2 regions of the Citrobacter sp. U14242 genome follow, and region 2 is predicted to be linked to the other one. Evidence: predicted binding sites of a transcription regulator. Region 2 holds the regulator's gene; the other holds the start of a gene.
What was found. The regulator PhoB, encoded in region 2, activates phosphate uptake and scavenging genes when phosphate is short. The targets are predictions, from matches to a motif close to CTGTCATAAAACTGNCNNAT.
Positions count from the first base shown of each region.

Region 1: a site for PhoB is predicted at 2,101-2,120, ahead of pstS (phosphate ABC transporter substrate-binding protein PstS). Genes of this name have one in related genera too.

Region 1 covers NZ_JBKGLW010000002.1:446,162-450,379, reverse strand. The annotation lists gene glmS (glutamine--fructose-6-phosphate transaminase (isomerizing)) at 45-1,874, shown strand; gene pstS (phosphate ABC transporter substrate-binding protein PstS) at 2,209-3,249, shown strand; gene pstC (phosphate ABC transporter permease PstC) at 3,442-4,218, shown strand, end outside.
Region 2 covers NZ_JBKGLW010000003.1:285,388-289,605, forward strand. The annotation lists gene phoR (phosphate regulon sensor histidine kinase PhoR) at 1-1,264, opposite strand, end outside; gene phoB (phosphate response regulator transcription factor PhoB) at 1,315-2,004, opposite strand; gene sbcD (exonuclease subunit SbcD) at 2,195-3,397, shown strand; gene sbcC (exonuclease subunit SbcC) at 3,394-4,218, shown strand, end outside.

The DNA of each region.
Region 1 (4,218 bases), on a different contig from region 2:
ACCGACAACGACAGGCATAATGCCTAAATTCGGAATCAAAAAATATGTGTGGAATTGTTGGCGCTATCGCGCAGCGTGATGTAGCTGAAATCCTTCTCGAAGGTTTACGTCGTCTGGAATATCGTGGTTATGACTCAGCCGGCCTGGCTGTTGTTGATGCTGAAGGTAACATGACCCGTCTGCGTCGACTGGGTAAAGTGCAGATGCTGACTGCCGCTGCGGAAGAACATCCGTTACACGGTGGTACGGGTATCGCTCACACCCGCTGGGCAACTCATGGCGAACCTTCAGAAGCAAACGCGCATCCGCATGTTTCTGAACACATTGTGGTGGTGCATAACGGCATCATCGAAAACCATGAACCGCTGCGTGAAATGTTGAAAGCGCGTGGTTACACCTTCGTATCTGAAACGGATACCGAAGTGATTGCTCACCTGGTGCACTGGGAGCTGGAACAGGGAGGGACGCTGCGTGAAGCGGTACTGCGTACTATTCCGCAACTCCGTGGTGCATACGGTACAGTGATCATGGATACCCGTAATCCTGAAACACTGCTGGCGGCTCGTTCTGGTAGCCCGCTGGTTATCGGTCTGGGCATGGGTGAAAACTTTATCGCTTCCGACCAGCTGGCGCTGCTGCCGGTTACCCGTCGTTTTATCTTCCTGGAAGAAGGCGATATCGCCGAAGTAACGCGTCGTTCAGTTTCTATTTTTGACAAGACTGGCGCGGAAGTAAAACGTCAGGATATTGAATCCAATCTGCAATATGACGCGGGCGAAAAAGGTATTTATCGCCACTACATGCAGAAAGAGATCTATGAGCAACCGAATGCGATTAAAAATACGCTGACCGGGCGTATCAGTCATGGCGAAGTGGATTTAAGTGAGCTTGGCCCTAACGCCAACGCGTTGCTGTCGCAGGTTGAGCATATCCAGATTATTGCCTGCGGTACGTCATACAACTCAGGCATGGTATCCCGCTACTGGTTTGAGTCGCTGGCCGGCATTTCCTGTGATGTGGAAATTGCTTCTGAGTTCCGTTATCGCAAATCCGCTGTGCGTCGTAACAGTTTGATGATTACCCTGTCCCAATCCGGTGAAACGGCGGATACCCTGGCGGGTCTGCGCTTATCTAAGGAGCTGGGCTATCTGGGTTCGCTGGCAATCTGTAACGTTCCTGGCTCTTCTCTGGTACGTGAATCTGACCTGGCGATAATGACAAATGCCGGGACCGAAATCGGCGTGGCCTCCACGAAAGCATTTACCACCCAGCTGACGGTTCTGTTAATGCTGGTGGCGAAGCTGTCTCGTCTGAAAGGTCTGGATGCGTCTATTGAACAAGAGGTTGTTCACGGGTTACAGGCGCTGCCGAGCCGTATTGAGCAGATGCTGTCACAGGACAAGCGTATTGCCGCACTGGCGGAAGACTTCTCTGACAAACACCATGCACTGTTCCTTGGTCGTGGCGATCAGTACCCCATTGCGCTGGAAGGCGCCCTGAAGCTGAAAGAGATTTCTTATATTCACGCAGAAGCGTATGCCGCTGGTGAGCTGAAGCACGGCCCGCTGGCGCTGATTGACGCGGATATGCCGGTTATCGTGGTTGCACCGAACAACGAGTTGCTGGAAAAACTGAAATCCAACATTGAAGAAGTGCGTGCCCGTGGCGGCCAGTTGTACGTCTTTGCCGATCAGGATGCAGGATTTATCAGTAATGAAAATATGCACATCATCGAGATGCCGCATGTGGAAGAGGTGATAGCACCGATCTTCTATACCGTTCCGCTGCAATTGCTGGCGTATCACGTGGCGCTGATTAAAGGTACTGACGTGGACCAGCCGCGTAACCTGGCGAAGTCGGTTACCGTGGAATAAGCGATACCTCGCTGAACTGAAAATGCCCTGCTCAAAGCGGGGCATTTTTTTAAACTTGTTCTGTTTTTAATCAATCATCCCGCCTGTTTTATGTGACAAACCGTCATCTTCAGCTACTGTTTTCTGTGTCATAAAAAGAAAATTTTACCGAAATATGATGGTCATATAATCGATTAACTTGCTGTTTTTGTACTGTTTTTAATTGTTTCTCGCATATTATTTTTCATTGTCATAAAACTGTCATATTTCGTACATTTAACTGTCACCTGTTTGTCCTATTTTGCTCACAGTAGCAACTCAAACAACAATTTACGAAAACCGTGCAGGAGACATTATGAAAGTTATGCGTACCACTGTCGCAACTGTTGTCGCCGCGACCTTATCTATGAGCGCGTTCTCTGCCTTTGCTGCAGCGAGCCTGACAGGTGCTGGTGCAACTTTTCCTGCGCCAGTGTATGCCAAATGGGCTGATACTTATCAGAAAGAGACCGGTAGCAAAGTAAACTACCAGGGTATCGGCTCCTCCGGTGGTGTAAAACAAATTACCGCAAATACTGTTGATTTCGGTGCATCTGATGCGCCGTTATCTGACGAGAAGCTGGCTCAGGAAGGCCTGTTCCAGTTCCCGACAGTGATCGGTGGTGTGGTGCTGGCGGTGAATATCCCTGGCCTGAAGTCCGGTGAGCTGGTGCTTGACGGTAAAACCCTGGGCGATATCTACCTCGGCAAAATTAAGAAGTGGGATGATGAAGCCATCACCAAACTGAACCCGGGTCTGAAGCTGCCTTCTCAGAACATCGCCGTTGTGCGTCGTGCAGATGGTTCCGGTACCTCTTTCGTCTTCACCAACTACCTGGCGAAAGTGAACGAAGAGTGGAAATCTAAAATTGGCGCAGGCTCTACGGTGAACTGGCCGACCGGTCTGGGCGGTAAAGGTAATGACGGTATCGCTGCGTTCGTACAGCGTCTGCCAGGCTCTATCGGCTACGTTGAGTACGCTTATGCTAAGCAGAACAACCTGGCATACACCAAACTGGTTTCTGCTGATGGCAAACCGGTAAGCCCGACAGAAGAAAACTTTGCCAATGCAGCTAAAGGCGCTGACTGGAGCAAAACCTTCGCTCAGGATCTGACTAACCAGAAAGGTGACAATGCGTGGCCAATCACTTCCACCACCTTCATCCTGGTGCATAAAGAGCAGAAGAAACCAGAGCAAGGCGTTGAAGTACTGAAATTCTTTGACTGGGCATATAAAAATGGCGGCAAACAGGCTAATGACCTGGATTACGCCAGCTTGCCGGACAGCGTGGTTGAGCAGATTCGTGCTGCATGGAAGACCAACGTAAAAGACAGCAGCGGTAAAGCGCTGTACTAAATACCCGTCATACTTCGAGCCGCAGCTGTGTTGGCTGTGCTTGTTCACCCCAGTCACATAGTGAATCTATGCTCCTGGGTATTCACAAGCTTGCCGCCTTGCTGCAACTCGAAATATTTAGGGTATGGCATTACGTTAGCCGGGAAGCACGATAAAATGCGTGCTTCCTGGCCCAAACTTAAAGAGTGATTTATGGCTGCAACCAAGCCTGCTTTTAACCCTCCGGGTAAAAAGGGTGACATGATATTCAGCGCGCTGGTAAAACTGGCTGCGCTGATTGTGCTATTGATGTTGGGTGGCATTATTGTCTCTCTGATCATCTCCTCCTGGCCAAGCATCCAGAAATTTGGTTTCTCATTCCTTTGGACCAAAGACTGGGATGCGCCAAATGATATCTACGGCGCACTGGTACCGATTTACGGTACGCTGGTCACCTCTCTTATTGCACTGCTGATCGCCGTTCCGGTGAGTTTCGGCATAGCTTTGTTCCTGACGGAACTTGCACCTGGCTGGCTTAGACGCCCGCTGGGTATCGCTATTGAACTGCTGGCAGCGATCCCGAGTATCGTTTACGGCATGTGGGGCCTGTTTATCTTTGCCCCGCTGTTTGCGACTTATTTCCAGGAGCCGGTCGGTAATATTCTTTCCAACATTCCGTTTGTTGGCGCACTGTTTGCTGGCCCGGCATTTGGTATCGGTATTCTGGCTGCTGGTGTGATCCTCGCCATCATGATCATCCCGTACATTGCAGCGGTTATGCGTGATGTGTTCGAGCAAACGCCGGTACTGATGAAAGAGTCCGCTTACGGTATTGGCTGTACTACCTGGGAAGTTATCTGGCGTATCGTTCTGCCGTTCACTAAAAATGGTGTCATTGGCGGCGTAATGCTGGGTCTTGGCCGCGCGTTGGGTGAAACCATGGCGGTGACCTTTATCATTGGTAACACCTACCAACTCGACAGCGCATCG
Region 2 (4,218 bases):
CAAGCACAAAACTAAAACGTGTTCCTTTGCCTGGGGTACTGTCTATATTCAAACGGCTGTCGTGATGATGCAGAGCATGCTTCACAATCGCCAGTCCTAATCCGCTCCCCCCCGTTTGTCGGGATCGCGCTTTATCTACACGATAAAAACGCTCAGTCAGACGTGGAATATGCTCAGCAGCAATACCCGGACCGTTATCTTCCACGCTAAACTCCGCTCCCGACGCCACATGCTGCCAGCGTACGGTAATATGCGTTCCCGCAGGCGTGTGATTCACCGCGTTATACACGAGGTTTGAGATTGCGCTACGCAGTTGTTCTTCGTTGCCCCGCACGTTCAGTTGGCTATCAACATCAAAAGTAAACGTGTGTTTATGCTGGCTCAGCGTTTGTGCTTCGTGTTCAACCACGCGCAGCATCATCGGTACATCCACCTTTTCATTGAGCATCATCGTCGGTGCAGCTTCAATTTTCGACAGTGTCAGCAACTGCTTCACCAGCCCTTCCATACGGTAGGTTTGCTCACGCATGGTATGCAGCGCTTTTTCTCGCGTCGTCCCTTCCAGCGGATGCTCCTGCATCATCTCCAGATAACCTTGCAGCACCGTCAGCGGTGTGCGCAGCTCATGGCTGGCGTTGGCGAAAAAGTTACGCCGGGAACCTTCCAGTTGGTGCATCTGCGTAACATCACGCGCCACCATCAGCAATTGCTTATCGGTGTAGGGCATTACACGAATTTCCAGATGCCGTCCGGTATTGAGAACCAAGTTGATCGGCCGACTAAAATCGCGCGTTTTCAGGTATAAAGTGAATTCCGGGTAGCGCAGCAGGTTAAGAATGTTTTGCCCGCTATCATCCGGCCAGCGTAACCCTAAAACCTGCTGTGCCAGTCCGTTACACCAGAAAATCCCGCCTTCTTCAGTGGTCAGCACCACTGCGTCGGGCAGTGATTCGGCACCGCTGCGAAAACGTTTAATGAGGTTACCCAATTCGCGACGGCGCTTTTTGTTACGCAACTGCATTTGATGCAGGCCGTAGAGCAGTGGCTCCCAACTGCCACGCCCCGGTGGAGGCGTCATACTCCTGTCGACCCACAGCCACCAGGACAACCGCAATAAATTCCAGAAATGCCAAATAAGCAGACCCGTTACCGACGCCAGTAAAAACCAGGGTAGATAACCAAAAAAAGCGCTAAGGATAAAAGCCGGTATGCAGCAGAGGATCAGCTCCAGTACCAGCCTTTTCCATGACAATCGTTCAAGCAAACGTCACACTCCATTTACAGCCTAATCCCTCAGGCTCTTATTACCTGCAGTCAGAAGCGAGTCGAAAAGCGATATCCCGTCCCGCGTACCGTCTGCACCATACGATCATGCCCACTATGCTCCAGCGCTTTACGCAATCGACGAATATGTACATCGACCGTCCGGTCCTCTACATATACGTTGGTTCCCCACACATGATTGAGTAATTGCTCGCGGCTGTAGACACGCTCAGGATGGGTCATAAAGAAATGGAGCAATTTGAATTCGGTAGGTCCCATATCCAGCGGGTCCTCACCGGTCATCACACGGTGCGAGGTAGGGTCAAGACTCAGCCCCTGCATCTCGATAACCTCTTCCACCGCCATGGGGGAAATACGTCGTAATACGGCTTTAATACGCGCCACCAGCTCCTTCGGAGAGAACGGCTTAGTAATATAGTCATCCGCGCCGGTTTCCAGTCCCCGCACACGGTCTTCTTCTTCACCGCGCGCCGTCAGCATCATCACGGGGATATCCCGCGTCATCGCTTCACGCTTGAGGTGTTTAATAAACTGTAGACCCGAGCCGCCGGGAAGCATCCAGTCAAGCAGGACAAGATCCGGCCAGGGTTCATTAAGTTGGTTCACAGCACTGTCATAGTCTTCGGCTTCTACGGGTTGAAAACCGTTTTGCTCGAGCACGAAGCAGACCATTTCACGAATTGGAGCTTCATCTTCTACGACCAGAATACGTCTCGCCATGATTTGCCCTGTTTATAATTAAATCGTTTGCCATCAATACCGTGGCATTATGCGTCACTTTTATGACAGATTTATGAAAAGATAGTCCAGGTTTAACGCAGCCAGGCGAATTATGACAGCCCGGAAACAAGATATTACCGCCCTTGCAAGGTTATAATCTCCGCCATCGTTTTTTTGTCATGGAACTCTTATGCGCATCCTCCACACGTCTGACTGGCATCTGGGCCAAAATTTCTACAGCAAGAGCCGCGCCGCTGAACACCAGGCCTTTCTCGACTGGCTGCTGGAAACGGCACAATCCCATCAGGTGGATGCCATTATTGTGGCAGGCGATATTTTTGATACCGGTTCACCGCCAAGCTACGCCCGCGAGCTCTATAACCGTTTTGTTGTCAATCTACAGCAAACAGGCTGTCATCTGGTCGTGCTGGCAGGAAACCATGACTCCGTTGCCACACTCAATGAATCCCGCGATATTCTGGCGTTCCTCAACACCACCGTCGTGGCCAGCGCGGGCCATGCACCGCAAGTGCTACTTCAACGCGACGGCATGCCGGGCGCGATCCTCTGTCCGGTTCCTTTTTTACGCCCACGTGACATCATTACCAGCCAGGCGGGGCTAACCGGTCACGAAAAACAGCAGCATGTATTAGGTGCAATCACCGACTATTACCAACAGCAATATCAGGACGCCTGCGCGCTGCGTGGCGACCAGAATCTGCCGATTATTGCGACAGGACATCTGACCACCGTCGGTGCCAGTAAAAGTGACGCCGTACGTGATATTTATATTGGGACGCTGGATGCTTTTCCGGCACAAAATTTCCCACCAGCGGATTACATCGCGCTGGGACATATTCACCGGGCACAGGTCATCGGCGGTACAGAACATATTCGCTATTGCGGCTCCCCAATTGCACTCAGTTTTGACGAGTGCGGCAAAAGCAAATGCGTCCACCTGGTGAGCTTTGAAAACGGTAAGCTGAGCGCCGTTGAAAACCTCATCGTGCCAGTAACCCAACAGCTTGCCGTGTTGAAAGGCGATATAGCGACGATTAGCGCACAGCTGGAACAATGGCGTGACACGCAACAGGAACCGCCGGTGTGGTTAGATATAGAAATCGCAACCGATGACTATCTGCACGATATGCAGCGCAAAATCCAGGCCCTGACCGAGGATTTACCGGTAGAAGTCTTATTGGTGCGTCGTAGCCGTGAACAACGCGAGCGCATCATGGCCAATGAACGACGTGAAACGTTGAGTGAATTGAGCGTGACAGAGGTATTTGACCGCCGTCTGGCGCTGGAAGAACTCGACGATCCACAGCGTGAGCGCCTGAATCACCTGTTTAACACGACCTTACACACGCTCGCCGGGGAGACCGAAGCATGAAAATTCTCAGCCTGCGTCTGAAAAACCTCAACTCCCTGAAAGGGGAATGGAAAGTTGATTTCACGGCAGAGCCTTTTGCCAGCAACGGGCTGTTTGCCATCACCGGTCCAACCGGTGCCGGGAAGACCACCCTGCTGGACGCCATTTGCCTCGCGCTGTACCACGAAACACCACGACTCAATACCGTATCGCAGTCGCAAAATGACCTGATGACCCGCGACACGGCGGAATGTCTGGCCGAAGTTGAATTCGAGGTCAGAGGCGAAGCCTATCGCGCATTCTGGAGTCAGAACCGCGCGCGCAATCAACCAGAAGGTAACCTGCAGGTTCCGCGTGTCGAACTGGCTCGCTGCGCCGATGGCAAAATCCTCGCCGATAAAGTTAAAGACAAGCTGGAAATCACTGCCGAACTTACCGGGCTGGACTACGGACGCTTTACCCGTTCTATGCTGCTGTCTCAGGGGCAGTTCGCTGCTTTTCTCAATGCCAAACCGAAAGAACGCGCCGAGCTATTGGAAGAACTGACGGGGACCGAGATTTATGGACAAATCTCCGCCATGGTGTTCGAAAAACATAAAGCGGCGCGCACTGCGCTGGAAAAGCTACAGGCGCAGGCCAGCGGTGTTGCCCTGCTCGCCGCAGAGCAGGTGCAGTCACTGACAGAAAGTTTGCAGGTACTTACTGACGAAGAGAAACAGCATCTTACCCGTCAGCACATCCAGCAACAGCATCTTAATTGGCTCACCCGACAAAATGAGCTGCAGGCGGAAATACGCCGCCACCAGCAAGCATTACAAACCGCAAAAGAGGCACAAGAAAAA